DNA from 4 places in the Nocardia sp. NPDC023733 genome. Region 1 is predicted to be linked to each of the others. Evidence: riboswitches for the same ligand, from Rfam matches in the RefSeq annotation. Region 1 holds a riboswitch; each other region holds the start of a gene.

What was found. Region 1 has a riboswitch for S-adenosylmethionine ahead of AB0F86_RS20005 (rhodanese-like domain-containing protein). Riboswitches for the same ligand answer to the same signal wherever they lie in the genome.
Region 2: it holds a riboswitch for S-adenosylmethionine, as region 1 does, so the genes downstream of both, AB0F86_RS21200 (bifunctional o-acetylhomoserine/o-acetylserine sulfhydrylase) here and AB0F86_RS20005 (rhodanese-like domain-containing protein) in region 1, are expected to answer to the same signal.
Region 3: it holds a riboswitch for S-adenosylmethionine, as region 1 does, so the genes downstream of both, AB0F86_RS25300 (LLM class flavin-dependent oxidoreductase) here and AB0F86_RS20005 (rhodanese-like domain-containing protein) in region 1, are expected to answer to the same signal.
Region 4: it holds a riboswitch for S-adenosylmethionine, as region 1 does, so the genes downstream of both, AB0F86_RS29075 (aminotransferase class V-fold PLP-dependent enzyme) here and AB0F86_RS20005 (rhodanese-like domain-containing protein) in region 1, are expected to answer to the same signal.

The regions. Positions count from the first base shown of each region.
Region 1 is NZ_JBFAAN010000004.1:324,665-332,466, forward strand. Features, by position in the region: gene AB0F86_RS19985 (DJ-1/PfpI family protein) at 1-358, opposite strand, end outside; gene AB0F86_RS19990 (hypothetical protein) at 474-707, shown strand; gene AB0F86_RS19995 (flotillin family protein) at 725-1,822, shown strand; gene AB0F86_RS20000 (O-succinylhomoserine sulfhydrylase) at 1,867-3,075, opposite strand; gene AB0F86_RS20005 (rhodanese-like domain-containing protein) at 3,086-3,502, opposite strand; SAM riboswitch class IV at 3,520-3,637, opposite strand; gene AB0F86_RS20010 (hypothetical protein) at 3,683-4,141, opposite strand; gene AB0F86_RS20015 (FAD-dependent oxidoreductase) at 4,333-5,721, shown strand; gene AB0F86_RS20020 (amidohydrolase family protein) at 5,845-6,705, shown strand; gene AB0F86_RS20025 (DUF456 domain-containing protein) at 6,709-7,191, opposite strand; gene AB0F86_RS20030 (CaiB/BaiF CoA-transferase family protein) at 7,319-7,802, shown strand, end outside.
Region 2 is NZ_JBFAAN010000005.1:202,313-210,114, reverse strand. Features, by position in the region: gene AB0F86_RS21215 (NADP-dependent isocitrate dehydrogenase) at 1-515, opposite strand, end outside; gene AB0F86_RS21210 (MFS transporter) at 802-2,295, opposite strand; gene AB0F86_RS21205 (TetR family transcriptional regulator) at 2,430-3,131, shown strand; SAM riboswitch class IV at 3,197-3,307, shown strand; gene AB0F86_RS21200 (bifunctional o-acetylhomoserine/o-acetylserine sulfhydrylase) at 3,385-4,701, shown strand; gene AB0F86_RS21195 (homoserine O-acetyltransferase) at 4,698-5,843, shown strand; gene AB0F86_RS21190 (TetR/AcrR family transcriptional regulator) at 5,850-6,485, opposite strand; gene AB0F86_RS21185 (oxygenase MpaB family protein) at 6,637-7,596, shown strand; gene AB0F86_RS21180 (helix-turn-helix domain-containing protein) at 7,617-7,802, opposite strand, start outside.
Region 3 is NZ_JBFAAN010000008.1:84,319-92,120, forward strand. Features, by position in the region: gene AB0F86_RS25275 (NAD(P)/FAD-dependent oxidoreductase) at 1-938, shown strand, start outside; gene AB0F86_RS25280 (carotenoid biosynthesis protein) at 1,102-1,923, shown strand; gene AB0F86_RS25285 (DUF3153 domain-containing protein) at 2,021-2,764, shown strand; gene AB0F86_RS25290 (glycosyltransferase) at 2,766-3,938, shown strand; gene AB0F86_RS25295 (hypothetical protein) at 4,034-4,741, opposite strand; SAM riboswitch class I at 5,000-5,095, shown strand; gene AB0F86_RS25300 (LLM class flavin-dependent oxidoreductase) at 5,102-6,172, shown strand; gene AB0F86_RS25305 (ABC transporter substrate-binding protein) at 6,223-7,791, shown strand; gene AB0F86_RS25310 (ABC transporter permease) at 7,784-7,802, shown strand, end outside.
Region 4 is NZ_JBFAAN010000012.1:57,994-65,795, reverse strand. Features, by position in the region: gene AB0F86_RS29085 (Pls/PosA family non-ribosomal peptide synthetase) at 1-2,224, opposite strand, end outside; gene AB0F86_RS29080 (MarR family transcriptional regulator) at 2,354-2,791, opposite strand; SAM riboswitch class IV at 2,963-3,077, shown strand; gene AB0F86_RS29075 (aminotransferase class V-fold PLP-dependent enzyme) at 3,119-4,432, shown strand; gene AB0F86_RS29070 (hypothetical protein) at 4,566-4,892, opposite strand; gene AB0F86_RS29065 (excalibur calcium-binding domain-containing protein) at 4,819-5,100, shown strand; gene AB0F86_RS29060 (hypothetical protein) at 5,106-5,396, opposite strand; gene AB0F86_RS29055 (flavin reductase family protein) at 5,409-5,951, opposite strand; gene AB0F86_RS29050 (YbaK/EbsC family protein) at 6,025-6,501, opposite strand; gene AB0F86_RS29045 (crotonase/enoyl-CoA hydratase family protein) at 6,621-7,442, shown strand; gene AB0F86_RS29040 (MarR family winged helix-turn-helix transcriptional regulator) at 7,532-7,802, shown strand, end outside.

The sequences.
Region 1 (7,802 bases):
CTTCTTTGGCAAGCCCGAGGGTGGCGCCGCAGATCGCCGCGACCGGTACGCCCGCCGCGAGGAATTCCCGCGCCTTGCGGGCGAAGGGAGCCAGGTCGTCGCCCGCGTCCCACAGGTCGGCGCCGGGCAGGATCAGCATCGCGCTGTCGGCCGGGTCGATGTCGGCCAGGGCCAGGTCGGGGGTCACCCGCATGCGTCCGGCGGTGGTGACGGGCGCGGTCGTGAGCCCGACCGTCGCCACCTCGAATCGCCCCGGCTCGCGATGCCAGGAGTCGTCGGCGATATTGACCGTCGCCGCGCCGACTTCCCAGTCCGAAAGAGTGTCGTACACAGCCGCGTGAACTGTCTTCTTGGTCATGACAGCATCCTGTCATTATTGACAGGATGCTGTCAATAAGGATTTTGCAACCCGCTGCCAGGCGCCCCTCCGTAGGCTGACGCACAACCGGTGCGAGACAAGGGAGTTGGCCACGATGACCGACCCGGTGCAGGGACTGACCGGCACCATCACCTCACCGATCCGCGCCGCGGGCGCCCTCGGCGAAGTACTCGTCGCCATTCGTGGCGGCACCGAGCTGTATCTCGCGCGCGCCGACGAACCGATCGAGGCGGGCGCGACCGTGCTCATCGTCGCGGTCAATCCGGGCAGGCTCGTCGACGTCGTGCCCTGGATACCTCTCACACCACCACTGCCGCAAGACAACTGAAAGCAAGGGAGGCTCAGATGCTGGGCTATCACGTTCCTGATCCCGACGAGGCCATGCTGGTCAGCGGCGCCAAGGTCAAGGACAACGCGCCGTTCAAGGTGATCATCGGTCGCGGCACCTGGGTGATCCCGCTGTTCCGCAAGGTCAGCTACCTGTCGCTGGCCATGTTCGAATCCGAGATCCGCGAGCGCTGCGTCACCAAGCAGGCCATCCAGCTCGACGTGCGCGCGGTGATCGCGTTCAAGGTCGCCAACGACACCCAGTCGATCGTCAATGCGGCACAACGCTTCCTGTCCGAACAGGAGAAGGAGATGTCGGTGCTCACCGGCCGCATCTTCTCCGGTCACCTGCGCTCGATCGTCGGCTCGATGACCGTCGAGGAGATCATCCGCGAACGCCAGAAGCTGGCCGACGAGGTGCTGATCGCGTCCAAGGTGGAGATGAGCAATATCGGCCTGTGGGTCGACTCGTTCCAGATCCAGTCGATCGACGACGGCAACCTCGGCTACATCGAAGCCCTCGCCGCCCCGCACAACGCGGCCGTGCAGCGCGACGCCCAGATCGCCCAGGCCCAGGCCGCCCAGCGCGCCGCCGAGGCCGAACAGGAATCGCTGCGCCGCCGCGCGGAATACGAGCGCGAGACCTCGCTGCTCAAGGCGCAGTACCAGCGCGATATCGACAAGGCCAATGCCGAAGCGGCACAGGCGGGTCCGCTCGCCGACGCCGTCGCCCGGCAGGAAGTCCTCACCGCCCAGGCCGAACAGGCACGCAAGAACGCCGAACTGCGCGAGCAGGAACTTCAGGCCGAAGTCGTGAAACCCGCACTCGCCGAGGCGGAACGGGTCCGTATCCTCGCCGAGGCCGAGGCCGACCGCACCCGCATCCAGGCCGAGGCCGCCGCCTCCAACAACCGCATCGCCCTCGACCAGCTGCTCATCGAGCAACTCCCCGAGATCGTCCGCCAGGCCTCCAACGGCCTCGCCAACGCCAACCTCACCGTCCTCAACGGACCCGACGGCGTGAGCGAACTGGTCAACGGCATGGTCGGCCAGGGGTTGACGGTCTTCAACTCGCTGCAGAAGGCCCTGTCCAACGGCGAGGTCGACAAGGCCTGAAACCGAAACGGCCCGCCGGGAGTCCGGCGGGCCGTTTCGGCGGATCAGCTGAGGGCGTGGTCGAGGTCGCCCAGGAGGTCTTCGATGTCTTCCAGGCCGACCGAGATGCGGACCACGCCGTCGGACAGGCCGATCGAGGCGCGGCCATCCGGACCCATGGCCCGGTGAGTGGTCGTGGCCGGGTGGGTGATCATCGTCTTGGCGTCGCCGAGGTTGTTGGAGATGTCGATGATGCGCAGACGGTTGAGTACCTCGAAGGCGCGCTTCTTGCCGTCGTCGCCGTGCAGGGCGAAAGTGACGACGGTGCCGCCGCCCGACATCTGCTCCTGCGCCAAGGCGTGTTGCGGATGTGACTGCAGGAACGGGTATTTCACCCATTCGACCGACTTGTTCGTCTCCAGGAATTCGGCGACCTTCAGCGCCGATTCGGTGGATTGACGCACGCGCAGCGGCATCGTCTCCAAGCCCTTGAGCAAGGTCCAGGCGTTGAAGGGGCTCAGAGCCGGACCGGTATGGCGCATAAGGGTTTTCACCGGACCATCGATGTAGTCCTTGGCGCCGAGGATGGCGCCGCCGAGTACGCGGCCCTGGCCGTCGATGTGCTTGGTGCCGGAGTAGACGACCACGTCGGCGCCGAGTTCGAACCCCCGCTGCAGCAGCGGGGTGGCGAAGACGTTGTCCAGCACCACTTTCGCGCCCGCGGCGTGGGCCAGTTCGGTGACCTTGCGCACGTCGACCAGGGTTTGCATCGGGTTGGCCGGGGTTTCGAAGAACACGGCCTGGGTGGGTACCGACAGGGCCTGTTCCCACTGGTCGAGGTCGTCGCCGTCGACGAAGACGGTCTCGATGCCCCAGCGCGGCAGGATCTCGTTGCACACCACGAAGCAGGAGCCGAACAGGCTGCGCGCGGCGACGAGCCGGTCACCCGCCTTCAGCAGCGCGCCCAGCGCGGTGAAGACCGCCGACATGCCCGAGGCGGTCGCGAACGCGGCCTCGGCGCCGTCGAGCAGGCGGATGCGCTCCTCGAACATGGCGACCGTCGGGTTGCCGAAGCGGGAGTAGACGAAGTGCTCGACATCGCCGGTGAACGCGGCCTCGGCGGCCTCGGCGTTCTCGTAGACGAAGCCGGAAGTCAGATACAGCGCCTCGGACGTCTCGTCGAATCCGGAACGGCGCAGGCCACCGCGCACGCCGAGGGTGGCGGGGCCGACCCCTTCCGGCAGCGGCTTGTCGAAGGAACCACCGGTGATCATGCGAGTCTCCTTATGCCTGGCGCCACGGCAGGCCGACGGCGCGCCAGCCGGTGCTGCCGCGCTGCCCGAACGCGTCGAGGCCGCCCTCGAAACCGTCGAGCACGTTGTAGGAGGGGGTGATCCCCGCCGCGGTCGCCACCGTCGCCGCATGCGCCGAGCGCTGACCCGAGCGACAGAGGAACACCACAGGGGCATCGGCCGGGCGGTCGGCGAGGACCTGTTCGAGCTGCTCACCGAAGCGCGGGTTGCGCGCGCCGGTGCCGTCGACCCATTCGATGAAGTGCGCGGGGCGCTCGATGGAGCTGGTGTCGGGGATGCCGATGTGGGCCCACTCGCCTTCGGTGCGCACGTCGACCAGCACCGCGTCGGGATGCTCGGTCAGAATCTCCCACGCCTTCTCAGGGGTGATGTCGCCGGCGTAACTCATGTCGATCCTCCTGCGTGAATCCGCTCTTGCCGTGGCGGGGAGTCCAGCACACGGCCAGGTCGTCACCCGGAGCACCCCACCGCGGAGGAGGGTTGCCGACCAGCGAGCCGGGGCTTGGCGCTGGTACTCATGACCTTGCGATCTGAGATTGCCCCGGCACTGGTCACCGTGTCAAACCCCTCAGGGGGTGCACACCAGCCAGGCGCCGTCGGCCCGGGTGAGATTCCACGTGCTCGACGTCGACTGCCCGCCCACCGAAACCGTGGCGTCGATCTTGGCCCGGTTGCCGTTCACGGTGGCGTTGGCAAAGCCCTTCTTGTCGATCGTCGCCGCTGATTCCGGGCCGCCGAGCCGTTCGGTGAGGCCCGATTTCGCCTCGTCGAAACCGGGGCAGGCCACCCCGGGCGGCGGACGCTGATCGGTGCGCGAGCGCGCGTCGATATAATTGGTGACGGCGGCCGCGAGCCGATCGGCCTCTGTGACATTTTTCTCAGCGGGCGCGAGGAGCCCGCCGACGACGATGCTGATGAGCACGACCACCGCGATCACCGCGGCCGCGACGAACGGGACGATGGACCGCTTGTCGGTCTGATCGACCTCGATGGGCTGATCGTCCGAGCCAGTTTGCTCCTCGTTCATGTTGTAATCCTGACAGACCCGGGGCGGACAGCTACACCGCGCGCCGGGTAGCCGCAACACCGCAGCTAGAATCGCGTTGATTACGGCCTGCCGCCGATGAGGACGGCAGCTGCCAACAGCCGGATCGCGACTTAGCCTAAGCTAAGTTGACGCCGTCACATCGTTTCTCGACCAAAGGGTGCGCGTAGACAATGACCGAACAGACAGCGACTCGCCCGCTTCGCATCGCGATCGTGGGTGCGGGACCGGCCGGTATCTACGCCGCCGACGCCTTGATGAAGTCCGATGCCGAGGTCAGCATCGACCTCTACGAGCGCATGCCCGCGCCCTTCGGTCTCATCCGCTACGGCGTGGCGCCCGACCACCCGCGCATCAAGGGCATCATCACCGCCCTGCACAAGGTGCTCGACAAGGATCAGGTGCGCCTGCTCGGCAACATCGACTACGGCACCGACATCACCCTCGACGACCTGCGTCAGTTCTACGACGCGGTGATCTTCTCCACCGGCGCCAACGCCGACCGCGCGCTGCCGATCCCCGGCATCGATCTCGACGGTTCCTACGGTGCCGCCGACTTCGTCTCCTGGTACGACGGGCACCCCGACGTGCCGCGTTCGTGGCCGCTGGATGCCGAGAAGGTCGCCGTGCTCGGTGTCGGCAACGTGGCCCTCGACGTGGCGCGCGTGCTCGCCAAGACCGGCGACGAGCTGCTGCCCACCGAGATCCCGCCGAACGTCTACAAGGGACTCAAGGAGAACAAGGCCGTGGAGGTGCACGTCTTCGGGCGTCGCGGTCCCGCGCAGGCCAAGTTCACCCCCCTCGAGCTGCGTGAACTCGACCACTCGCCCACCATCGAGGTGATCGTCGACCCCGAGGACATCGACTACGACGAGGGTTCCGAGGCCGCGCGCCGCAACTCCAAGCAGGTCGACATGGTCGCCAACACCCTCGAGCAGTGGGCCATCCGCGACCAGGGCGATCGCCCGCACAAGCTGTTCCTGCACTTCTTCGAGTCGCCCGCCGAGATCGTCGGCGACGAGAACGGCCGCGTCGTCGGTCTCAAGACCGAGCGCACCCAGCTCGACGGCACCGGCAACGTCAAGGGCACCGGCGAGTTCAAGCAGTGGGACGTGCAGGCCGTGTACCGCGCCGTCGGCTACCTGTCGCAGAACATCAACCAGCTGCCGTTCGACGATCAGGCAGGCACCGTGCCCAACGAGGCCGGTCGCGTGATCGCCGACGAGAGCGCCGAAGGCAACGCCCGCTTCATGCCCGCCACCTACGTCACCGGCTGGATCAAGCGCGGCCCCGTCGGCCTGATCGGCCACACCAAGGGCGACGCCAACGAGACCATCGCCTGCCTGCTCGACGACGCGAAGAACTTCACCCCGGCCCCCAAGCCGGAACTCGACGCCGTCACCGAGTTCCTCGAGGGCAAAGGCATCCCGTTCACCACCTGGGCCGGCTGGTACCGCCTCGACGCCCACGAACGCGCCCTCGGCGAACCCGAAGGCCGCGAGCGCGTCAAGGTCGTGGAACGCGAAGACATGCTCCGCGCGAGCGAGCCCCACAAGGCGTAACAGCGATGACAAGGCCGGTGGACGCGAGATCAGCACCCTCGCCCACCGGCCTTTTCCGCGCGTACTCGCCTGTCATCTCGGCCGAAGTCGGCCGATCCGCCTAGCTCGAGGCATTCTGTACAAGTGTTCGACGCGCATGTTCACATCATCGATCCGCGGTTCCCGCTGATCGAGAACGAGGGCTACCTGCCGGAGCCCTACACGATCGCCGATTATCGAAAGCGGATGGCGCACTTCGATGTTCGCGGTGGTGCCGTTGTCAGCGCATCGTTCCAAGGGACCGATCAGACATACCTGAAGGCCGCCCTGAGCGAGCTGGGTCCGGAGTGGGTCGGCGTCACCCGGCTGGATCTGGATGCCGGTGACGAGGAGATTCTCGAGCTCGACCGGGCGGGCGTGCGGGCGATCCGGTTCAACCTCAAACGCGCCGCCGCCGACATCACCCAGATGACATTGCAGGCCTTGCGGGCCCATGAACTGGCCGGATGGCACGTGGAGCTCTACATCGACGGCCAGATGCTCGCATCGTTGCAACCGGTGATCTCCAAACTGCCCGCCCTGTCCATCGACCACCTCGGGATGTCGGCCGAGGGCCTGCCCTACCTGCTGGATCTGGTCGATCGCGGCGCGAGGGTGAAGGCCACCGGTTTCGGCCGGGTCGACATGGATGTGGCCGAAACGCTGCGGCGCATCCACACCGTGAATCCCCGCGCCCTGATGTTCGGCTCCGATCTGCCCGGCACCCGGGCGGGCCGACCGTTCGAGGATGCCGATATCGACCTGATCTGCCAGGTGGTCGGCGCCGACATGCACGCCGTGCTCGAGGACAACGCCCGCGAGTGCTACCGCCTGCCCCCCGTACACAGGCCAGAGCCCGAGCAGGTTGCGCCCCACGACAACCCGACCCTGCCGATTCCCCGATCAGCACTGCCCGGCGCGGGCGACGACAAGACCCGCCCGCTCCCGATCATCGAAAGACCCTGAGCCTCAGACGAACAGCGCCCCGGCGAGCCACACTCCGGACGCGACCAGCGCGCCGAACAGTTCCACGAGCATCGACAAGCCGACACCCTTGAGCGCGTGCATCGTTGCGGGCCAGGCGGTTTCATGGGTCTTCAACCGCTGAAGTTCCGCCACGTACACGCCGAGCACGAACCCGATGAACAACCCGACCACGGGGATCACGAAGAACCCGACGATGCCGAAGACGGCGCCGACGAGCAACGCTCGGTTCGACACGCCCGCTTCGCGCATGCGCCGCCCCGGCCAGGTGTATTTCACGACGCCCGACAGGATCAGCGCCACCGAGGCGATGGCGAACACCGTCCAGGCGCCCGCACCGCCGGTGAGGAACGCCCACACCGCGACGGCCGCGAAGATCAGGATCACCCCGGGCAGGATGGGCACGATCACGCCGATGATGCCGACCAGAATGACGAGGCCGACGAGGACCTCACCCCATACGCTCACTACCGGGTTCCTCCCATATCGCGCCGAGTCGCGCTGGTGCGAATTCTCCCGCATGGTCTACCGGTGCCGCCACCGCGACGCTATTGTCGGATTGTCAATACCGTTCGACGACGAATGAGGTCACCACGTGAGCACCACCGGTCAGGGCCCCCTCGCGGGCATCAAGGTCATCGAGCTGGCCGGGATCGGCCCGGGCCCGCACGCCGCCCTGCTACTGGCCGATCTCGGCGCCGACGTGGTGCGGGTGCAGCGGCCCCGGCAGCTGCCCGGGTTCATCGAGCGCCCGCAGTGGCGCGGACGCACCATCGTCGAGGCGGATCTGAAGAACCCCGCCGATGTGGCCAAGGTGCTCGACCTGGTCGAGAAGGCCGACGTGCTGCTCGAGGGCTTCCGGCCCGGCGTCACCGAGCGGATGGGCCTGGGCCCCGACGACGCGCTCGCGCGCAACCCGCGCCTGATCTACGGCCGGATGACCGGGTGGGGTCAGTACGGTCCGATGGCCGACCGCGCGGGCCACGACATCAACTACATCTCGCTCACCGGCGTGCTCAACGCCATCGGGCGCAAGGGTGAGCGGCCGGTGCCGCCGCTGAACATGGTCGGCGACTTCG
Region 2 (7,802 bases), on a different contig from region 1:
ATCTTCACGACCTCGTGCACGATCGGCTCGCTGCCGTCCTCCGGGGTGAAGGTCAGCGTGACGGTGCCCGCCTCGTAGACCTTGAAGTCGGTGGCGCGGTACTGGTCGCCGAACGCGTGACGGCCGATGATGATCGGCTTGGTCCAGCCGGGCACCAGGCGCGGCACGTTGGAGATGATGATCGGCGCGCGGAAGATGGTGCCACCCAGAATGTTTCGGATGGTGCCGTTGGGCGAGCGCCACATCTTCTTGAGACCGAATTCCTTCACCCGCGCTTCGTCGGGGGTGATGGTGGCGCACTTCACGCCGACGCCGTGCTGCTTGATGGCGTTCGCCGCGTCGATGGTGACCTGGTCGTCTGTCTTGTCGCGGTACTCGATACCGAGGTCGTAGTACTCGAGATTCACGTCGAGATAGGGATGGATCAGCTTGTCCTTGATGAACTGCCAGATGATCCGGGTCATCTCGTCGCCGTCGAGTTCTACGACGGTGCCTTCAACCTTGATCTTGGACATGGATCTTCGTGTCCTCCTCGGTGGGTGCCCTCATTGCACGGCCGGGCGAACACGCTTGTGAGCGGACCCCAGCAGTTCCAACAGACAACGTATATGCCCCGCGTTGTCTGCGGGACGTGTAGGTGCAAACATGACGAGCGTACTGCTGCCCGGGACCTCACCGCGACGGGAGGTCCCGCTGTGCGGCACACCTCGAAACTACTCCGCGCACCCGCACCCCATCTGCCTTCGATCGGTTACCGGGCGGTAACCCCGGCGAGGGCCTCGCGGACCTGCCCGTCCCTGGTCAGACGACAATCGGCGCGGCCGTCGCGCGCTCGTCGCCTTCGATCAGATTCTCCGGCTTGTCCCTGATCATCAGGGCGATCACGACGGCGGCGGCGAGGAAGAAGCCCGCTCCGACGTAGAAGGCGACGTCGTAGCTGTAGATCGAGGCGCGTTCGACGAGATGGTCGACGGTGGGGTGCTCGGCGACGTAGTGCTCGGCGGCCTGCACCGACAGCGTGGTGAGCAGTGCGGTGCCCACCGCGCCGCCGACCTGCTGGGCGGCATTGAGCAGGGCGCTGGCGACACCGGAATCCTCGGCGCGCACCTGGTGCAGCGCGACGGCCTGCATACCGACGAACAGCGGGCCCATACCGAAGGCCATCACCACCTGGGCGGGCAGCACGCTCAGCGCGTAACCGTCGCCGTAACTCAGCTGCGCCAGCCAGACCAGCCCGACCACTCCGAGCAGGGCGCCGACCACCATCACCGGGCGCGGGCCGAACTTGGGCAGCAGCGAACTGGTGATGCCCGCCGCGATGCCGATGCCGATCGGGAACGGCAGGAACGCGATGCCCGCCTCGAGCGGCGAATATCCGAGGGTGTTCTGGTAGTAGAAGCTGAGGAACAGGAACATGGCGAACATCGCGATGGGGATCAGCAGCGCGGTGAGCAAAGCGCCGCCGCGGTTGATCTCCCCGGGAATGCGAAGGGGCAGCAGCGGATTCGTCGATCGTGCCTCGATGACGACGAAGGCCAGGAGCAACGCGGAACCGGCACCGAGCAGTCCGAACGTGCTCGGCGACAGCCAGCCGTGCTCGGCGGCCCGGCTGAATCCGTAGACGATCGCGACCAGGCCGAGAGTCACGGTGACGGCGCCGGGCAGGTCGTAGCCGCCGGTGCGCGGTGCGGGGATGTCGCGGGCGATCACGGCGAGCGCGCCGGCCACCGCGACGAGGGCGATCGGGGTGTTGATCAGCAACGTCCACCGCCAGGACGCGAACTCGGTGAGCGCGCCGCCGACGATCAGCCCGAACGCCACCCCACCGGCGGTGATCCCGGCGAATACCGCGAACGCGCGGGCCCGCTCGCGCACATCGGTGAAGATCACCGACAGCAGCGACAGCGCCGCGGGCGCGAGCAGGGCGGCGAACGCACCCTGGAGTCCGCGGCCGAGGAACAACTGCACGGTGTTCTGCGCCAGGCCCGCCAGCGCCGAGGCGACGGCGAAACCGACGAGGCCGACCAGGAAGATGCGGCGGCGGCCCAGGTAGTCGGCCATCCGCCCGCCGAGCAGCAGCAGCCCGCCGAAGATCAGCGTGTAGGCGGTGATGGCCCATTGTTTGTCGCCGTCGGTGATGGCGAGGTCGCGCTGGGCGTACGGCAGCGCGATGGTGATGACGGTGGCATCGAGCACCACCATCAGCTGCGCGGCGGAGAGCACGACGAGCGCCCACCATCGCATCGAATTCGCCGGTGCTGCAGCATCTTCGGGTTTCAGTTCGGTGCCGGTCACCTGGGCTCCTCATCGCTCGGCATGCGTCGGCCAATCCTGGCACCGTACGACAATTGGCGTCAAGATAAATTTGTCCGAACGCGCCACTTGGCAGGTTGCGACAGGTGGTCGCGCTGAGACGCTAAGCTGGCGAAATGCTCGACTCGACCACTCCGACCGCCTCCGACCGGCCGGCTCCGCCGAGCCTGCGCGAGCGCAAGAAGGCGCAGACCAGGGCCGCGATCGTCGCGATCGGACTCGACCTGTGCGATACACAGGGCTTCGACGCGACCACCGTCGAGCAGATCGCCGCCGGGGCCGACGTATCCCCCCGCACCGTCAACCGGTACTTCGCGCTCAAGGAGGACATCGTGCTCGCCCCGATCGACGACTTCGGCCACGCCGTCGCCGTCGCGCTGCGCGGTCAGCCCGATACCGGCAACGAACTGCGAGCGCTGTGCGGCGCCTACCTCCAGGTTGTCGAGTCCGAGGCCGATGCCGACGGTCTGCGGTTCCTGCACCAGTTCCTGCAGACGCAGCGGATCATGCGGGCCAGCCAGGCGGTCAACGCGCGGGCCCTGGAATACGCGGAGAAGAAGAACGTGGCGGTGTGCGAGGAGCTGGCCCGCCGGATGGGGACCACACCCGACGACTTTCTGGTGAAACTGGTCGCGGGCACGTGGCAGACGCTGTGTCACCTCGCGGTCGCCGACACCGATCACGTACTGCCCACCTCGCCGGAGGCGGCGGTGCGGGTCACCCGCGACGCGATCCTGCGCGCGTATCACGGGTTGCGGCAGGTCTGCGGCGCACCGGCCGACGACACGCCAGGCTTCGCCGCACCGGCGGCGCGGTGATGTGAGGCAGGAAACGCGGGGGAAGTTTCCCCACCGGCGCGATGTCCGGTTAACATGTCGTCCAAGGTCATGAGTACCAGCGCGAAGCCCCGGCTCGCTGGTCGGCAACCCTCCAGCTGCGGTGGGGTGCTCCGGGTGATGACCGGGCTCCCGAAGGTCGGGAGCAAGCGCGCATTTCAGGAGGACCCCATGTGTTGTTGTCAGTCGATCCGCCCCAGCTGAACCCTGACGCACAACCCCTGGAGCATTGACCATGACCGACGCCGCCCTGCCCGAGAACTGGTCGTTCGAGACCAAGCAGATCCACGCGGGCCAGGCCCCCGACGCGACCACCAACGCGCGGGCACTGCCGATCTACCAGACCACCTCCTACACCTTCCGCGACACCGAGCACGCCGCCGCGCTGTTCGGGCTCGCCGAACCGGGCAACATCTACACCCGGATCATGAACCCCACCCAGGACGCGGTGGAGCAGCGGGTCGCCGCCCTCGAAGGCGGCGTCGCGGCGCTGCTGGTGGCCTCGGGCCAGGCGGCCGAGACCTACGCCATCCTGAATCTGGCGGGCGCCGGTGACCACATCGTGTCCAGCCCGCACCTCTACGGCGGCACCTACAACCTCTTCCACTACTCGCTGCCCAAGCTCGGCATCGAGGTGTCGTTCGTCGAGGACCCCGACGACCTCGCGCAGTGGCAGGCCGCGATCCGCCCCAACACCAAGGCGTTCTACGGCGAGACCATCGCCAACCCGAGCAGCGCGGTGTTCGACATCCCCGGTATCGCCGGTGTCGCCCACGAGAACGGGCTGCCGCTGATCGTCGACAACACCGTCGCCACGCCGTACCTGATCCAGCCGCTCGCCCACGGCGCCGACATCGTGGTGCACTCGGCCACGAAGTACCTCGGTGGTCACGGCGCCGCGGTGGCGGGCGTGATCGTCGACGGCGGCACCTTCGACTGGACCGTGCAGGACGCCGAGGGCAACGCCCGGTTCCCCGGCTTCACCGAGCCCGATCCGAGCTACCACGGTGCGGTGTTCGCCGATCTCGGCGCACCGGCGTTCGCGCTCAAGGCCCGCGTGCAGTTGCTGCGCGACCTCGGTGCGGCGGTGTCGCCGTTCAACGCCTTCCTCATCGCCCAGGGCATCGAGACGCTGAGCCTGCGGGTGGAACGGCACGTGAGCAACGCGGTCGAGGTGGCGAAGTTCGTCGCCGCGCAGCCCGGTGTCGACGCGGTGCACTACGCGGGACTCGAGTCCTCGCCCTGGCACGAGCGGGCCAAGCAGTTGGCGCCCAAGGGTGCGGGCGCGATCGTGTCGTTCGAGCTGGCAGGCGGTGTCGACGCGGGCAAGAAGTTCGTGGACGCGCTCAGCCTGCACAGCCATGTGGCTAACATCGGTGATGTGCGTTCTCTCGTGATCCACCCGGCGTCGACCACGCACTCGCAGTTGACACCGGAGGAGCAACTGGCCGCCGGAGTCACTCCCGGCCTGGTCCGGCTCGCGGTGGGTATCGAGGGAATCGACGACATCCTGGCCGATCTGCGGGCCGGTTTCGCGGCGGCGACGACGTGACTGTGAGCACCGAATCGCCGATCACCCGTCCCGGCACCGGGGTGGCCCTGCTGCCACCACCGGACGGGCGACTCGGTGTGGTCGCCATCGGGGACGTGACGCTGGAGAACGGCGCGGTCGTCCCCGATGTGCGGCTGGCGGTGCAACGGTGGGGTGAGCTGTCCCCCACGCTCGACAATGTGGTGCTCGTCGAACACGCGCTCACCGGCGACTCGCATGTCGTCGGTGGGCCCGACGGGGCGCCCGGCTGGTGGGAGGGCATGGTCGGGCCCGGCGCGCCGATCGACACCGACGAGTGGTGTGTGATCGCCACCAATGTGCTCGGTGGCTGTAAGGGCAGCACGGGCCCGTCGTCTCTCGCGCCCGACGGAAAGCCTTGGGGCGCACGGTTTCCCTGGGTGACCATCCGCGATCAGGTGACCGCCGAGGCACAGTTGCTCGACCTGCTCGGCATCGAGCGGCTCGGTGCCGTCGTCGGCGGGTCGATGGGTGGCATGCGAGTGCTCGAGTGGATCATCGGACATCCGGAGCGGGTGTCGGCGGCGCTGGTGCTGGCCGTCGGCGCACGCGCCACCGCCGATCAGATCGGCACCCAGACCACCCAGATGGCCATCATCACCGCCGATCCGGACTGGCAGGACGGCAACTATCACGGCACCGGGCGCGCGCCGATGACGGGCATGGGCCTGGCCCGGCGCATCGCCCACCTCACCTACCGCACCGAGGGCGAGCTCGAGCATCGCTTCGCCAATCGTGCCCAGGGCGACGAGGACCCGTGGGCTGGCGGCCGGTACGCGGTGCAGAGCTACCTCGAGCACCAGGCCGACAAGCTCGGCCAGCGTTTCGACCCGGCCACCTATGTGCTGCTCAGCGAGGCCATGAACCGGCACGACGTGGGCCGCGGCCGCGGTGGTGTGGCCGCCGCGCTCGCGTCCACCCCGGTTCCGTGCGTGGTCGGCGGCGTCGACTCGGATCGCCTGTACCCCTTGCATACTCAGGCCGAGCTGGCCGAAGGTCTGCCCGGCTGTGCGGGTTTGGAGATCGTGCACTCCCGCGACGGCCACGACGGCTTCCTCACCGAGGCGGCGGCGGTGTCCAAACTGCTCACCGAAACGATGCGATTGGCCCGCGAAAACCGCTGAGCGCGCTCAGGACGCGGTGAGCAACGCGACGATCGACCGCACGTAGGCCTGCAGGCGTTCGCGCGGGTACTCCTGCGGCGAGCTCACCGCCAGCCTGCCGAGCATCTCGGCGACGGTGAGTGTGGAGTTCGCCAGCAGTTCGGCGTCCATGTCCGACCAGCGCGGCGACAGCGAGATCCCCACGCGGACAAGTGCTTGCGCCCGATCGAGGATGTCGGCGCGGGAATCGCGCAGCGCGGCACGGTATTCGGCGGGCGCACTGGCCGGGGTGGCGAGGATCAGGCGCCAGCGGGTCGGATTCGCCAGTGCCACATCGACGAACGCCTCGACCGTCGCCGAGGCGGCCGCCACCGGATCGACACCGAGCAGATCCCGCGGCAGGGTGTCGGCGATCTGCTCGAGCCCACGTTCACGTTCCCGCTCGAGCAGGGCCTCGACGAGTTCGGCACGGGTCTTGAACACCGTGTACAGCACCGGTTTTCCGACACCGGCCGCTTGGGCGACGGCTTCCATGCTCAGTTCGTGCAGTTCCATCCGGCCGAGCACGGTGAACGCGGCGTCGAGCAGTTGCGCGCGGCGTTGTTCCGGCGGCAGACGCGGGGCATAGCGGCGGCGCGGTCGTTGATCGCGCGTGGCGGTCATCGGTCCTCACCTGCCTTTCCGTCCGGACGACGATACCTCGCGTGCCGCGCACAGAAATCCTACGCAACCGTTGTATTCGATACGAGCGATTGCTACGGTGGCGTTGTATTCATTGCGAGGTTCGCCTCAGCTGTGCAAAGGAGCACGTGCCATGGCCTTCGATCCGACCACCCTGCGCCGCGACGACTACGGATTCTTCGGGCCGGACTCCCCCAGCTGGAAAGTCTGGGCGGCACCGACCGCCCTCATCGGTTTCCAGCGCGCGGTCACCCTCGAACACTTCGACCCGTTCCTGACCGCCGCCGTGGCCGACTCCCACGGCATCTACGACAATCCGGCCACTCGCCTCGACCACACCCTTGCGTACTTCCTGCTGGTCGCGGTCGGTGACGGGCGGACCGCCGTCCAGGCCGCCGAGCACCTGATGCGGGTGCACGCACCGATGACGGGCATCGAACCGGTGAGCGGCAAGCGCTACAGCGCCAACAGCCCCGACTCCCAGCTGTGGATCCACATCACCGGCTGGCATTCGGTACTCAAGGCCTACGAGATGTACGGGCCGGGACCGCTGAGCCCCGACGAGGAGGACCGCTACTGGGCCGAGTGCGCGGTCGCCGCCGAGCTGCAGACCTGCAAGCCTGCCGACGTGCCACGCAACCGGGACGAGGTCCGCGCCTATTTCGACCGGGTGCGGCCGCGACTGTGTGTCACCGAGCGGGCCGTCGAGGGCATGCACTACCTGCTGTGGACGCCGCCGAGCAAGGGCTGGCACTTCGCGATCGGCAGCCGGCTGCTCTCGCTGGCGAGCATCCCGAGCCTGCCGCGGTGGATGCGGACACTCGGCCGGTTCGCCGTTCCGCCGGTAATCGACCCGCTGGTGCGGATTCCGGCGAAGGCGATCGCCTGGACCGCCGCGCGGCGCGACAACTGGGCCATGATCAAGGCCGCGCCGTATATCGCGCCGATGTCGGGGAAGATCCTGGCCGCGCACGCCGCGTCCGCGCCGCCGCGAACACTGGCGACGATCACGCCGCAGCGAGCCGGAGAGCTCTACGGCAGCAAGGGCGAGGCGAGCCTGTGGGCGGAGTCGCTCGTCAGCGAAACCGCCTGAGCAACAGGGTGATTCGTTGACTACGCCGTGCGGCGCCTGGCGTCCTCGATGCGATTGATGTTCGTCTCGATCCATTCGCGCAGGGCCGTGATCGGCTCGCGCAGGCTGCGACCGAGATCGGTGAGGGCGTACTCGACGCGCGGCGGCACCGTCGGATACACGGTGCGATCGACGAACCCGTCCGCCTCCAGCTGCCGCAGGGTCTG
Region 3 (7,802 bases), on a different contig from region 1:
GCTTCGCCGCGCTCATGCACACTTTGCCACCCGGGCGGGCCGTGGGGGGAAGTGGGGCGCTCAGCGCGGCGCTGATCGCGCGGTTGCGTGCCGACGGCGGTGAAGTCCACACCGGTGATGCCGTCACGGAGCTGCGGCGGTCGGGGCGCGGGTGGCAGGTGCGCACGGAATCGGGGCGTGAGCTGCACGCCGACACCGTGATCGCGGGCTCGCACATCCTCGCCACCCTCGACCTGTTGCGTGCGGGCGGTTTCGACGAGGCGGTGCTCGACGACTGGCAGCGCCGCATCCGGGTCGGGCCCGGCATCGGCATGGTGGTGCGCCTGGCCACCGACCGGCTGCCGTCCTACCCCGGCGCATCGGCCGCGGAGTCCGCACACGGTCTGCAGTTCCTCGTGTCCGATCGCAGGCAGTTGCGGGCGGCGCACGGCGCTGCCTCGGCCGGTGAACTGCCGCCACGGCCGGTGGTGCTGGCGATGAGTTTCAGCGCACTCGACCCGTCCATCGCCCCACCCGGTGAACACCAGCTGTCGCTGTGGGCGCAGTGGCATCCCTACGAGCTGGCCGACGGGAGCGATTGGTCGGCGCACGCCGATCGCGAGGCCGACCGGATCATCGCCGAAGTCGACAGGTACGCACCGGGATTCGCCGATTCGGTGTTGCGTCTTTTCGTGCAGACCCCGGTCGACCTGGAACGGGAGATGGGCCTGCGCGGCGGCAATGTGATGCACGTGGAGATGTCGCTGGACCAGATGATGCTGTGGCGGCCGCTGCCGGAGCTGTCGGGTCAACGGGTGCCCGGTGCGCCAGGTCTGTACCTCACGGGCGCGTCCACCCACCCGGGTGGCGGGGTGTCAGGAGCCAGCGGACGCAGTGCCGCCCGCCTGGTACTCGGCGACCGACGCACCCGCCGATTCCCCTTGTCGCGCAGGCGATGACAGCGCCCGATCCGCGTGCCCCGTGGAGCAGCCGTCCCCGGGACGCCCGCGAATCGCCGCCGTGTGACACCGAGACCGAACGGCAGAGGTCGTGACTACCAGCCGCACGCTCGGCCGAATCGCAGCCACTGCCCAGGAATGGGTTGGTGTCCGTCGTCAGCGGATGATCCCAGCGTTCGCGGCGGTGGCGCTGGTGCTCGTACAGATCGCCTATCCGTTGAGTGCGGGGGTGGCGCGGGATCGGGTCACGGTGGCCGTGGTGGTGTTGTCGGTGTCGACCGCGCTGCTGCATGCGGTAACTACTCGTGGGTGGCGGTGGGCAGCAGGGTTTTTCGTCATCGTCTCCGGGATAGGACTCGGGTCCGAGATCGTGGGGACGGCGACGGGGGTGCCCTACGGTGCCTACGTGTACGCGGCGGATCGGCTCGGGCCCGCGCTCGCGGACGTGCCGCTGGTGGTGCCGCTGGCATGGACCGGCGGGCTGTATCCGATCTGGGTCGTCGCGGGCCTGCTCGCCGGGATCGATGCGGCAAGCACCGGTGGCCTCGGAGCGGGAGCCGCCGGGACGGACAGGGTCACCGCGCGAGCCCGCGTCAAACGTGCCGCGCTGCTTGTTGTCGGGGCGGTGGGATGGGATCTGTTTCTCGATCCGCAGATGGTCGCCGACGGGCAGTGGATGTGGTCGGTCACCGACGCCGGTCTGCCGGGGCTGGCGCAGATCCCCTACACCAATTATCTGGGCTGGATGCTCGTCGCATCGGTGATGGCGGCGCTGCTCACCGCACTCGACAGGCTGCTCCCCCGCGCCCACGACCCGTCGGTGGCGGTGCCGCTCGCGGTGTTCGCGTGGACCTGGCTCGGCTCGGCCCTCGCGCACGCGGTGTTCCTCGGTCTTCCCGCCTCGGCGGCCTGGGGTTTCGCCGGGATGGGACTGCTCGGAATCCCGTTGGCTCGCCAGGCTGCCGCACGGTGGCGAAACCCCTGATCGCAGCGGGTGGTGGGAGGCGGTTGGGCCCGTCGTGTGGGTTCTGCGGCCCGAGCCTGGCACGATGTCAACCGTGCAGCCGAGTCTCGTCGCCGACATGCCTTCGCCCTCGCGCCGTTCCGGGCCCGCCCGGCGCGTCGCGGCGGTCGCCGTTCTGCTGGCACTGCTGGTGCCCGCGCTGACCGGATGCCTGCGGGTGCAGGTGTCGATGGGGGTGTCGTCCAACGACCGGGTATCGGGACGGATCGTCGCCGCCGTGGCCCCGCAGGGCCCCGACGACAAGGGCCCGCAGCTGAAGGCGCCCGAATCGCTGGCCGCCAAGGTGCGCGTCGACCCGTACAACCAGGACGGTTACGTCGGCACGCAGGTGTTCTTCGACGATCTGACCTTCGGCGAGGTCGGCCAGCTCGGCAGCCTGTCGGATCAGACCCAGGGCATGTTCACCCTCGAGTTCAAACGCAACGGCGACCTGGTGAGCCTCACCGGCCGCGTCGACCTCGAGTCGGTGCCGCCGCACGGGTCGGACGTGCAGTTCTCCATCGCGTTCCCGTCGCGTGTCGCCAAGACCAACGGCACCCGTGAGGGCGACAACACCGTGTCGTGGAAGCTGCCCGCCGGTGAGTCCTCGACCCTGCGCGCCGAGGTCAAATACGCCGACCCCAACACCCGCTCGTTCGCCGGCTGGGCAGGCATCATGGGCGGCATCACCCTGGCCGTGGCCGCGATGATCGCCGGTCTCGCCTACCGCGACCGCAACCCGCGCCCGCCGAACGCGCCGCGGCCCAACTTCTCGCCCTCGGAGATGTGGCGCGAGATCACCCAGCGCAGGCTAGGCCGCTGACATGGGCGCGGCGGGACGCTACCTGACCTGGGCGGGCACCGGTCTCGCCGTGCTCGGCGCCGGCACCGCCGCCTACAACCTCGCCACCCTGCGCACACTGCCCCGGCAGGTGTCGGGAGTGATCGAACCGGTCACCGTGTGCGTTCCCGCCCGTGACGAAGCCCTGCGGCTGCCCGACCTCATCGCCGATCTGCGCGCCCAGACCGGGGTACCGCGGCTGCGAGTGCTGATCCTCGACGATGCCTCCACCGACGGCACCTACGAGGCCGCACTCGCCGCGATCGGCGGCGACGAACGATTCACCGTGCTCCGCTCGGCCGCCCACCCCGCCCCGGGATGGACCGGAAAGGCCGCCGCCTGTGCGCGGCTGGCCGCCAGGACCGATGCGGCGGCACTGGTCTTCGTCGACGCCGATGTGCGCCTCCAACCGCAGGCGATCGCCGCCGCGGTGACCGAATTGCGCAAGCGCGGCGCGGGTTTGGTGTCGGCGTGGCCGACCCAGGATTCGGGTTCGGTCGCCGAGCAGCTGGTTCAGCCGCTGCTGGCCTGGTCGTGGGCGTCGACGCTTCCGGTGGGTCCGGCCAATCACAGCTTGCGGCCGTCGACGGCGGTGGCGTGCGGGCAGTTCCTCGCCGTCGACGCCGCGGCGTACCGGGAGGGTGGGGGTCACGCCGGTGTGGCGGCCAGCGCCACCGAGGATCTCGATCTCGCGCGGGCGCTGCGGCGGGCGGGTCATCGGACCGCGCTCGTCACCGCCGGGCCCGCCGCCCGCACCCGCATGTACACCGGCGCCGACGACCTCGCCGGCGGCTACACCCGCTGGTTGTGGTCGGCCTACGGCGGCCGGGTCGACACCGGCGCGGCCATCGGTGTCCTTGCCGCCCTTGCCTATTGGGTTCCGCCGCTGGCGGTTCTCGTCGGTCGTGGCCGGGTGCGCCGGGCTGGTCTGCTCGGCTACCTCGCCGCCGTCACCGGTCGGCTCATGGCCCGAGCCGTCGAAACCCGGCGCCCACCCACCGGCGCCGACCTCGGCTCGGCACTGGCCCATCCGGTTTCCGTCGGCTACTACCTCACCCTGTGGGCCCGCTCGCACCGCCTGCATCGCACCGGGCGGCTGCGCTGGAAGCAGCGTCCCCTTGTCGCACCGGAAACACCGCTCGCTCGTCACGGCTGACCCGCGCGGCCCAGGTATTCCACCCCGCTCGGTGCGGCCACCGGACAACGGCAAAGCCGTGCGCTGCCGAACGGTGCGCCCTCGCCGAAACCGGATCAGGCGACCTCGGTGATCCCGACGGTCGGGAAGAAGAAGCACGAGCGGCCCGCGTTGTCGGTGGTACCGAAGACGGCGGCGAGGACAGTGCCCTTCCCGGTGTCGACAGGGACGGCGCGCACACCACCGACGGGGATGGCGGTGCGCAGGAAATCGCGGATGACGTTCTCGGCGAGCGGCCGGAGTTCGGCGGGAACCTCGGGCGGCACCATCGCCCGGACGATGTCGGCGATCGTCCCCATCGAGGCCATCCCGCCCCGGCCGGTGCTGAGGTTGAGCCAGGCCACCTGCATACCGGAAGTCTTGGTGGCGGCCGTGTCCGGTTCCAGGCCGTACGGGAGGAACGTGAACAGCGTCTGGCCTGACTTCACGGCCGTGAGGTCGAGTCCGGGGATCGGGAGGGTGTTCGTCGGCCACGGGCCGGGAACCGCACCCGCGACGGCCGGGACCAGGCCGAAACCGTCGCCGGAACAGTTCGCGGCGACCGTCGGGTACAGGAATGGCTGGATGCCGAGGGCCTCGAGGGTTTCGACGACCGTCTGGTAGGCGGCGAGGAGATCTCCGGGGCCGGCGGTGGGTGTGGCCGGGGCGTCGCGGGTGACGGCCGGCCGCACCGGTGGATCGGCGGCGACGGGGGCGGCCAGCAGCACGGCGGCGGCGCAGGCCGTCAGCGAGGTCAGTGTGGTCAGACGACGCGCAACAGTCACGGCGAACTCCTCATCGACGCTGAGAAGGCCGAGATTACTCCCGAAACCCGGTGAATCACCGCAGGTGAAGTGACCGAGTATTCGGCGCGTCGCGTACCGCCACAGCGGGGGCCAGGGGTGGGTCGACCGGGCCCGACGTCGGCGATTGTGCCCGCACCAGCACCCGATTCCAACCGCTGCGCTCACGCTGATTTCTACCGTTGTGCGCCATCACAGCTGTGCCACATGCTGATCCGGCTCGACGCTTCGGCAGCGGGCACACCATCCAGAGCGACTGAGAGACCTGGCTCTACGACGTCGCAGCAACCCGCCCGTCTGTCCGGGTGTGGGTGCTTCTGCCGGGTTCGATGGAGGAGATCGATGAAATTCCTGCTCATGACGCTGATCACCCGGGTTCCCGATCCGGTGACCGGCGTTGTGCCGAGCACCCGTGATCGTTTCCGTGAGGTTGTCGAACAAGCCAGGCGCGCCGAGGAATTGGGCTTCGACGGGTTCGCGGTCGGCGAACGGCACGAAGACCCATTCCTGTCCGCCGCTCCCCCGGTGGTGCTCAGCCATTTGGCGGCGGTCACCTCGCGGATCACCCTGTTCACCGCAGTCACCACCTTGAGCCTGCTCGACCCGGTGCGCGCCTTCGAGGACTACGCCACGCTCGACAACCTGTCCGACGGGCGGCTCGAACTGATCATCGGCAAGGGCAACGGCACCGCCCAGGCGCAGCTCTACCACGTGACGACCGAGGACCAGTGGGACCGCAACCGCGAAGGATACGAACTGCTGCGAGCACTGTGGAACCGCGACGAAGTGACGTGGTCGGGCCGTTTCCGGCCGCCGCTCACCGACGCACGAGCATTGCCGCGCCCCTTGCAGCCGAAGTTGCGGATCTGGCACGGCAGCGCGACGAGCCGGGAATCGGTGGAACTGGCCGCGCGTCACGGTGACCCGGTGTTCTCGGCGAACGTCACGCACCCGATCGAGCCGTACGCCGAACTGATCCACCACTACCGGCAGCGCTGGGTGGACTACGGTCGCGACCCCGCCGACGCCCTGGTCGGCGCGGGCACGGCCGGTCTGCACGTGGCGCGGACGTCCCAGGAGGCCGTCGAGGTATATCGCCCGCTCTACGAGGCGCGGACCGCGTTGCAGCGGCAGGTGGGCAATCCGGTGGTCTTCGAGACCGTCGAGGATTTCGTCGCCCGTTCCTCCGCCCTGGTGGGCAGCCCGGAACAGGTGATCGACAAGGTCGGCCGGTACCACGAGCAGTTCGGGCACGAGGTGATCCACCTGTCCGCCGATCGTGAGGGCCGAGCCGAGTCCGACTATCTGGACAGTCTCGAACTGTTCCAGGCCGAGGTGGCGCCGGAGTTGCGCCACCGCATCCCGAGCCGTCCCCTGGCCGCAGGCCGTGAATTCGCTGGAGTTGTTTCGTGATTCGACATCGCATCGCCGCGTTCGCCGGTGTTCTCGCCGCCACCACGACGGTGGTCGCCTGCGGCGGCGGTGACACCGTCGGCGGCGGACAAGCCGGTCCCCCACAACCCGGTGGCACCCTGCGCTACGGGCTCTCGCAGGCACCGTCGTGCTCGGATCCCGCCCAGGCCGGGAGCAATCAGACCATCTACGTGACCCGGCAGATCGTGGACTCGCTCACCGATCAGGATCCGGCGACCGGGGCGATCACCCCGTGGCTGGCACGCAGCTGGGAGGTGAGCCCCGATGCGAAGGTCTTCACCTTCACCCTCACCGACGGGGTCACCTTCAGCGACGGCACGCCGCTCACCGCCGAATCGGTACGCGACACCTTCGACGCCGTGGTCCGGCTCGGCGGGGCCAAAGCGCCGCTCGGCGTGAGCTACCTGGCCAACTACGTCGGCACCACCGCGGTCGACAAGCTCACGGCCCGGGTCGAATTCAGCGCGCCGAACGCGCAGTTCCTACAGGCCTCCTCGACCTCGCAGCTGGGCATCCTCGCCCCGTCGACCAATGCGAAGCCGGCGGAGGCGCGCTGCGCGGGCGACAACATCGGCAGCGGACCGTTCACCTACGCCGAGTACAAGCAGGACGTCTCGGTGACGTTGGCCAAACGCGCCGGATACCACTGGGGTTCGGAGGTTTTCGCCCACGAGGGCGAGGCCTACCTCGACCGGATCGAGTTCACCGTCGTGCCCGAGTCGGGGGTGCGCACGGGCAGTCTGGCATCCGGTCAGCTCGACGCGATCAGCGATGCCCTGCCGCAGGACGCGCCGCAGATCGAGGCGGTCGGCGGACGAGTGCTCTCGACGTCGAACCCGGGCCTGGTCTTCGGTTTCCACCCCAATGTGACGCGTGGGCCGTTGCGTGATCCAGCGGTGCGGCAGGCCTTGCTGCCCGCGCTGGATCGGCGTCAGCTGATCGACACGGTCCTGAGCCCGCAGTTCAAACCCGCCACCTCGGTGCTGGCCGCGTCGACCCCCGCCTATACCGACCTCTCGGCCCGGCTGGGCTACGACCCGGCGAAGGCGAAGACGATCCTGGATCAGGCGGGCTGGCTGCCCGGCACCGACGGTATCCGGGTGAAGGGCGGTGAGCGCCTGAGCTTCGGGGTGACCTTCAGTCAGGTGTTCGCGGGCAACCAGGCGATTCTGGAGCTGGTGCAGCAGCAGTTGCGGCAGGTCGGGGTAGATCTGCGGCTCGACCTGGTGTCCTTCTCGGAGCAGACGGCCCGACAGAACAGCAAGGACTACGACGCCGTCTACGGCAACTCCACCCGCGCCGACGGTGACATCCTGCGCACCTCGTTCGCCCTCACCGGCCGCAATCTGTCGGTGCGCGGGCCGGTTCCGGCTCTCGACACCGCCCTCGAACAGCAGCTGGCCACCAACGATCCGGCGGCCCGGGCGGCACTCATCGCGACCGCGCAGCGGGAGATCCTCGACAACGGCCTCTACGTGCCGACGATCGAGTTGTCGCAGGCCATCGGTGCCGCCGCCCACACCCAGGACCTGAAGTTCGAGGCCTCGGCGCGACTGCAGTTCTTCGACACCTGGCTGAGCGGTCACGGCGATGACTGAGCTGATCCGGC
Region 4 (7,802 bases), on a different contig from region 1:
CACCGAGTTCGAGCATGCCGGTGACCGGCGGCAGGGAGTGCAGGTCGACGCCCTTGCCGATCTTGGCGCCGAGCGCCCGCGCGAACGGCACCATCAGCGGTGCGCCCGAAAGACTTTCGGCGCCACTGGCTTCCGAGAGCCGCACGGCCGCCCACAGGCGAAGATGCACCCACGAACCGCGCGGGTAGGTGCCGGGGCGCAACCCGGCGAGCAGCACGCGGGCACCCGCAACGCACAGTGTCATCCGGCCGATCGGAGAGATGAACAGCACGAACGCCAGCACGATCCACCACCACGACAACCGGGGCAGCCACGGTAGCGAACCGGACCAGCCGGCGATCGCCGACACCACCGCCAGCCAGGTGACCCACTGCAACCCGGTGAGCGTGGTGAGCGGGATGGTGGCCAGTACTTGGGTGAGCTGAGCGCGCAGGGGAGTCGGTTCAACCACCCGCGCGTCGACGGCGGCGACAGGGGCGCTGCCGTCGAGGTACTGCACCAGCGAACCAAGGCGCGGATGATCGTAGAGATCGGCCACGGTGACATGCGGATACCGCTCACGCAGCGCGCCGACCAGCTGGGCGGCCGAGAGCGAACCGCCGCCCACATCGAAGAAGTCGGTGTCGAGATCGGTGACCTCGGCGCCGAGAATGGCGTCCCACAGTCCCGCGACCCAGGCGGCGGTGCCGCTCAGCCCGTGGTCGGCGGTGTCGTCGGTGCTCGGCAACGGCCACGGCAGAGCGTCGCGGTCGACCTTGCCGGAGGTGCGCGTCGGCAGGTCTGCCACCACGGCGAGGCGCGGGACCAGCGGTGCCGGAAGTTGTTCGGCCAGCATCTTTCTGGCCTGTTTTGCGTCGAAATCCGGTCCGGCGCCGGTGAGGTAGCCGACGAGGATCTTGTTGCCCGCCTTGGTGGTCCGGATCGCGGCGGCCGCACCGCTCACGCCGGGCAGATGCTGCAGGGCATTGTCGATCTCGCCGAGTTCGATGCGGCGGCCACCGATCTTGATCTGATCGTCGGCGCGGCCGAGGAAGATCAGGCCCTCGGGGTCGTTGCGCACGAGATCGCCACTGCGATAAGCGCGTTCCCAACCGAGCGACGGCAGCGGTGCGTACTTCTCGGCATCCTTGGCCGGGTCGAGGTAGCGGGCCAGGCCGACACCGCCGATCACGAGTTCACCGGTTTCGCCCGTCGGTACCGGATTGCCCTGCGGGTCAACGACAGTGAGGTCCCAGCCGTCGAGCGGCAGACCGATGCGCACCGGCATTTCACCGGTGAGCAGCGCCGCGCACGCGACCACCGTCGCCTCGGTGGGGCCGTAGGTGTTCCACACCTCGCGGTCGGCACCCGCCAGACGTTCGGCCAGCTCCGGCGGCACGGCCTCGCCACCGAAGATCAGCAGCCGCACCGATTCCAGGGCATCCGAGGGCCACGTGGCGGCCAGTGTCGGCACTGTGGAGACGACACTGATCTCGCGGCGCATCAACCACGGCCCGAGGTCGGCGCCGGTGCGGACCAGGTCGCGCGGGGCGGGAACGAGGCAGGCGCCGTTGCGCCAGGCCAGCCACATCTCCTCGCAGGAGGCGTCGAACGCCACCGACAGGCCTGCCAGCACACGGTCGCCGGGGCCGATCGGGGCGTCGCGCAGGAACAACCGGGCCTCGGCGTCGACGAAGGCGGCGGCGTTGCGGTGGGTCACCGCAACACCTTTCGGGGTGCCGGTGGAACCGGAGGTGAAGATGATCCAGGCATCGTCGGCGGGAGTGGGCAGGGTGTGCGGATCGCTGTGACCGTTGCCCGCGACGGCGGTGTCGGACTCGATGCCCGCGGCGGTCGCGATCGCGCTCACCCGCGCCTCACCGAAGACGAGCCGGGCACGTTCCTCCGGATCGTCGGCGTCGACGGGCACGTAGGCGGCACCGCAGTAGAGCACCGCGAGAATGGTGACGTACAGCGCGGCGCTGCCCGAGGGCATCCGCACGCCCACCCGGTCGCCCGGGCGGACCCCGGCCTCGGCGAGCTCGGTCATCCTGGCTTCGATCGCGGCGACCAGCTCCATGTAACTGAGCACGGTCGTGCCGTCGTCGATCGCGGGCGCGTCGGGGTGGGCCAGGGCAGTGCTGGTGAGAATGTCGACCAGGGTGCGTGGCGGCGCGGCCAGATCGGCGCGCAGCAGCGGATCGTGCCGCCGGTTCGCCGGGCCCTCGGTGCGTGGCTCGAGCATCGTGCTCAGTCCACCTCTCATCGGTTGACCCCCATCGGTGTCTGTTGTTTCACGGTCGGGTTACCGGAGGGCAAACGGGATGGTCACCAGTTGCCAACGGTACCGGGAGTTGTCGGGCGCGCCCGGCAGCTACGGGGCGGGCGCCGCGGGTGTCTCGCCGAGTGCGGTGAGCGCGAGCCGGTGCAGGGTGGCCTGTTCGTCGGCGTCGAGCCGGGCGAGGGCGCGAGCGGTGGCCTCGGCGATCAGCTTGTCGGTGCGCTTGCACTGCTTGCGGCCCGCTTCGGTGATACGCAGCCGGTATTTGCGGCGATCCTTGCCGTCGCGGGTGCGTTCGACCAGGCCCGCGCCCTCCAGTGCGTCGATCAGGCGGACCACCTCGCTGCGGTCGATGCCGAGTGACTCGCCGACTTTCTTCTGGGTGAGGTCGGCGTTCTCCTCGATGAAGGTGAGCACCCAGTGGTCACGCAGCGGGACGTCGATCTCGGCGTGCATGGCTTTGGTGAGCCTGCCGAGCGCGTACACCGGGTAGCGCGCCAGGCCGCGTTCGGGGTTCGTGGTCGAAGGCATGGCGGCCACTCTAGCAAATAGTGGGGGGACTCAATCATTTGGGGTGTCCATGATCGGGATTGCCGCCTGTTGGCGCATGGGCAATCCAGGGGCAATCGAGACATGGTGGCGAGCAACATCTTTCGATCGGTGGTTGACAGCGGCCCGGATCGTCTGCCAATCTCGATGCCAGGTCACGAGTACCAGCGACAAGCCCCGGCTAGCTGGTCGGCAACCCTCCTCCGCGGTGGGGTGCTCCGGGTGACGACCAGGCCGACGTCCGAAGTGGACGCGGCAAGCGCGGACTCTCTCTACGTGGTGAGTCCCTGAGCCGACGGGATATTCGTCATGACCGCTGTTATCGACCCCACCTGTGCCCTCGCCGCCGTTTCCGGTGCCGACCTGCGCGTTCCGCTCGTCCAGGGCGGCACGAGCACCTACGCCAACTTCGACTACGCGGCGAGCGCACCTGCATTGCGCCAGGTCACCGACCGGATTTCGCAACTGCTGCCGTACTACGCCAGCGTGCACCGCGGCGCCGGGTACGCCTCGCGGATCTCCACCGAGTGCTACGAGGCCTCGCGCGGCTCGGTCGCCCGGTTCCTCGACGCCGCCGACGACCAGGTCGTGGTGTTCACCCGCAACACCACCGACTCGCTGAACCTGCTGGCCGGATGCGTGCCGGGGGAGACGGTGGTGCTCGATATCGAACACCACGCCAACTTCCTGCCGTGGACGCGCAACGGGCGAAGGGTTGTCCGGGCCGCCGCGACGCTCGAGGAGACCATTCAGCGGATCGTCGCCGAATTGTGCAGCAGGCCGGCGGCTCTGCTCGCCGTCACCGGCGCGTCGAATGTGACCGGTGAGGTGCTGCCGCTGGCGCGGCTGGCCCATATCGCGCATCTGTGTGGTGCGCGGATTCTCGTCGACGCCGCCCAGCTGGCGCCGCACCGGCGGATCTCCTTGCGCGAGAGCGGCATCGACTACCTGGCCTTCTCCGGGCACAAGCTGTACGCGCCGTTCGGATCCGGGGTGCTCGTCGGCAGGCGCGACTGGCTCGACGCGGCCGATCCGTACCTGGCCGGTGGCGGTGCGGTGCGCAATGTCGGTGTGGCGGAAGCAGAGTGGGCGCCGGCGCCGCAACGCCACGAAGCCGGCTCACCCAATGTCCTCGGCGCGGCCGCCATCGCCGCCGCCTGTGACGCGCTCGCCGCCCTCGACCCCGAGGAACTGGTCACTCACGAACGCGCCCTGGCCGACCGGCTGCGCGACGGCCTCGCCGCGATCCCCGGTGTGCGACCCGTCCGCATCTGGTCCGACAGCCCCGACTCCGTCGGCATCGTCGCCTTCACCGTCGACGGCTACACCCCCGGCCACGTCGCCGCCTACCTCTCCGCCGAACACGCCATCGGCCTGCGCGACGGCCGTTTCTGCGCCCATCCGCTCCTGACGAGTCTCGGCCTCGACGCCGCCCTCCGCGCCAGCATCGGCCTCGGCACCACCCCCGCCGACATCGACCGCCTGATCACCGCCCTCACCACCCTGGTAACCACCGGCCCCACCTGGACCTACGCACCAACCAACGGCCACTGGAACCCCACCCCCGAAACCCGCCCCCTCACCCCCGACCCCACCGGCGCCACCCCTTGCCTCATCGGCTGATCGGCTGATCGGGAAGCAAAGTTCGACCAATGCGTTTGGCGTGTCACCGGATTGGGTAACGAGCCCCGAATCGGTCGCGATGAAGCCCCCGACCTACCAGGTACTTCTAAGGGGAAATAATGACGCGACCGATTCAGCCACCCGATCCGTGGGCTCGTCCGCCGAGACAGCGCGACAAGAAGCTGCGATGGCCGTGGGTGGTCGGAATCGGTGTTCTCGGATTGTGTGGGCTCTCGGTAATCGGAGCGGTGTTCGGCGAATCGGAGCCGGACAAGATCGTGTCGACCTCGACGACGCGCGTCGTCCCATCGTCGACCACCTCGATGGTCTTGCCCCCTACCTCGGTCGAGACAGCGGCACCGATTGCGCCGCCACCGGTCGCGACGGTGACGACGACGGTGGCGCGTCCGACGGTGGTGGTACCGACAACGACGGTCACCTCGGCCCCGCCGATCATCACGCCGATTGCCCCGCCCCCGCCGGCGACTACGCCGTACGTGCCGCCGCCCACGGTCGATTTGCCCCGGCCCGAGGCGCCGTCACCCGCCGGGGTCTACTACAAGAACTGCACCGCCGCACGAGCGGCAGGAGCGGCGCCCATCCTTCGCGGCGAGCCCGGTTACCGTCCAGGACTGGACGGGAACAGCGATGGAGTCGCCTGCGAATGAGGCGGCTACTTGTCGTCTCCGTGGCCGGAGAGCGGGCAGGTCGTGGTGTCGACCGTGTGGATGACATCGTCGACGCGGACGTGTTCGGAAATGTCGTCCGAGAAGAACAACGAGTGTTCGCCGCGAGGGCTGAGGTGGATGTGCATGCCCTGTAGGACACCGCGGGCGATCGAGCTATCCGCTCGCCGCAGTTCGACGGTGTCGCCCGTGACGAAATTTCCGCTGGCATAGCCGGTTACGTAGCGAGCGGGTCGGAAGCTGACGGGGTAGACGCCGGTCACCCGGAACTCGCTCATGGAGAATCCGATCTACGTGTCGAGAGGGGTGGGGCGGTGGTATCTGCCGTTGTAATACAGCAGAGGGGCGGCGGAGGGGGAGTCGGCTGATTCGTCGTGGACTCGGGTTACCAGGCCTACCGCGAGGGTGTGGTCGCCCAGGTCGATGAGTTGGTGGATGGTGGTGCGGAGCCAGATGGGGGTGCCGTGCAGGATCGGTTCGCCGGTGTCGAGGGTGGTCCAGAGGGCTCGGTCGGTGAAGCGGTCGGCGGCGGAGCGGGAGAAGCGGTGGGCCAGGTGGTGCTGGTGTTCGCCGAGGAAATGGATGACCACGGAATCGGCGGCGCGCAGGGCCGCGATGCTCGACGAGGTGTGCGCGATATTGAACGACACCAGCGGCGGTTCCAGCGACAGCGACGCGAACGAGGTGGCGGTGAAACCCACCGGACCGGTCTCGGCGCCGATCGTCACCACCGTGACGCCTGCCGGATAGTGCCGCATCGACGCCCGATACTGCTCGGCGGTGATCCCACTCAGGTCGTCGGGAACGACGAGGTCGGCCGGAGTTCGTTGCATATCACCCACAGGCCCCAAACTACGCCCGCCATCCGAGCCCGCCTATGGACAGGCTCACGCCGAGGAAAACCCTTCAGTCGATGTCCACCGGCAATCCCGCGGTGATGCGGATGAGTTCGCGGTAGCTGGTACGGAAGACGGTGGTGGGGTGGCCGCCCGCGGCCCAGATTTCGCGGTGGGCGGCCAGGGCGGTGTCGACCCAGGTGGGCAGGTTGGTCGGGTGGCCGACGGGGGCGGTGCCGGTGATGGGCTGACCGGTGACGCGCTCGGCGAGGGCGGTGGGGCAGGGGGTGAGCTTTCCTTCGAGGCGGGGGCCGGTGCGGTGCAGGTCCACCTGGTGATGGGCGGCTACCAGCAGCAGGACCGGGTCGTTGTCGAGGAGGAACAGCTGCGCGGTGGTGATGGCGCTGGGGTGGGCACCGAAGGCGCGCGCGGCATCGATGGCGCTGGTGGTCGGCGTGTCGGGGGAGACGATGACGCCGTGGTGGCCGCGCGCGATGAGCGTGTCGGCCACCCGGCACGCGACCATCGGCAAGGACGACCTGCGCATGTCATCCAGAGTAGGACGGTCGGTCGAATTATGCCGGGAGAGTGAGATTTTCGGGTTGCCGCGAATTCGCTCCGGACGCCGGACGGGGTGGGCGCACCCGATGAGGCCATAATCAGCGCATGAGTGAATGGAAGGCCTTCGCCGTCGAGATCGCCGACAATATCGCCCAGGTCACCCTGACCGGGCCCGGCAAGGGCAATGCGATGGGACCGGATTTCTGGCGCGAACTGCCGGAGATCTTCGCCGAGCTGGACGCCGATCCGCAGGTGCGCGCCGTGGTGCTCACCGGGTCGGGCAAGCATTTCTCCTACGGCCTCGACCTGGCCGCGATGGGTGGCACGCTCGGCCCGGTGCTGGCCGACGGCGCCAAGGCGGCCAAGCGCACCGAGTTCCTCAAGGAGGTCCGGCGCATGCAGGACTCCGTCACCTCGGTGGCCACCTGCGTGAAGCCGGTGATCGCGGCGGTGTCGGGCTGGTGCATCGGTGGCGGGCTCGACCTGATCGCGGCCGCCGACATCCGCCTGGCCAGCGCCGACGCCAAGTTCAGCCTGCGTGAGGCGAAGGTGGCGATCGTGGCCGATATCGGTTCGCTGCAGCGTCTGCCGGGCATCATCGGTGAGGGTCACCTGCGCGAATTGGCCTACACCGCAAAGGATATCGACGCGGCCCGGGCCGAGCGGATCGGTCTGGTGAACGAGGTGTTCGCCGATCAGGAAGCGGTGCTCGCGGCGGCGCACGCGATGGCGCGCGAGATCGCCGACAATCCGCCGCTGGTGGTGCAGGGCATCAAGGATGTGCTCGAGCACCGCACCGCTCCGGGTGTGGCCGACGGCCTGCGCTACGTCTCGGCGTGGAACGCGGCGTTCCTGCCCTCGCACGACCTCACCGAGGCGATGACCGCGGTCTTCCAGAAGCGCGCCCCGCAGTTCAAGGGCGAGTAAAGCCAGCTTAAACGGTTGCCCCGGCAGCCGGTCTGCCCACATACTTGCATTACACAACTAGTTGACTGATACAAGTAAAGGGTGATGCGGTGACGGAGTACGACCCGGCGATCGACACGATCGCCGTCCAACTCGTCCGCCTGCACCGGCTGCGCGACCGCGCCCTCGCCCAGATGAAGGACCGCTCGGGCATCGAACCGGCGGGCTTCGTTGTGCTGTTCCGGCTGGTCTGCGACGGGCCGATGCGCTCGGGCGCATTGGCCGAGGCGGTGAATTCGGATGCCTCGACGGTGAGCAGGCAGGTGGCGCAGCTGGTGGAACGCGGGCTCGTGGTCCGCATGGCCGACCCCGACGACGGCC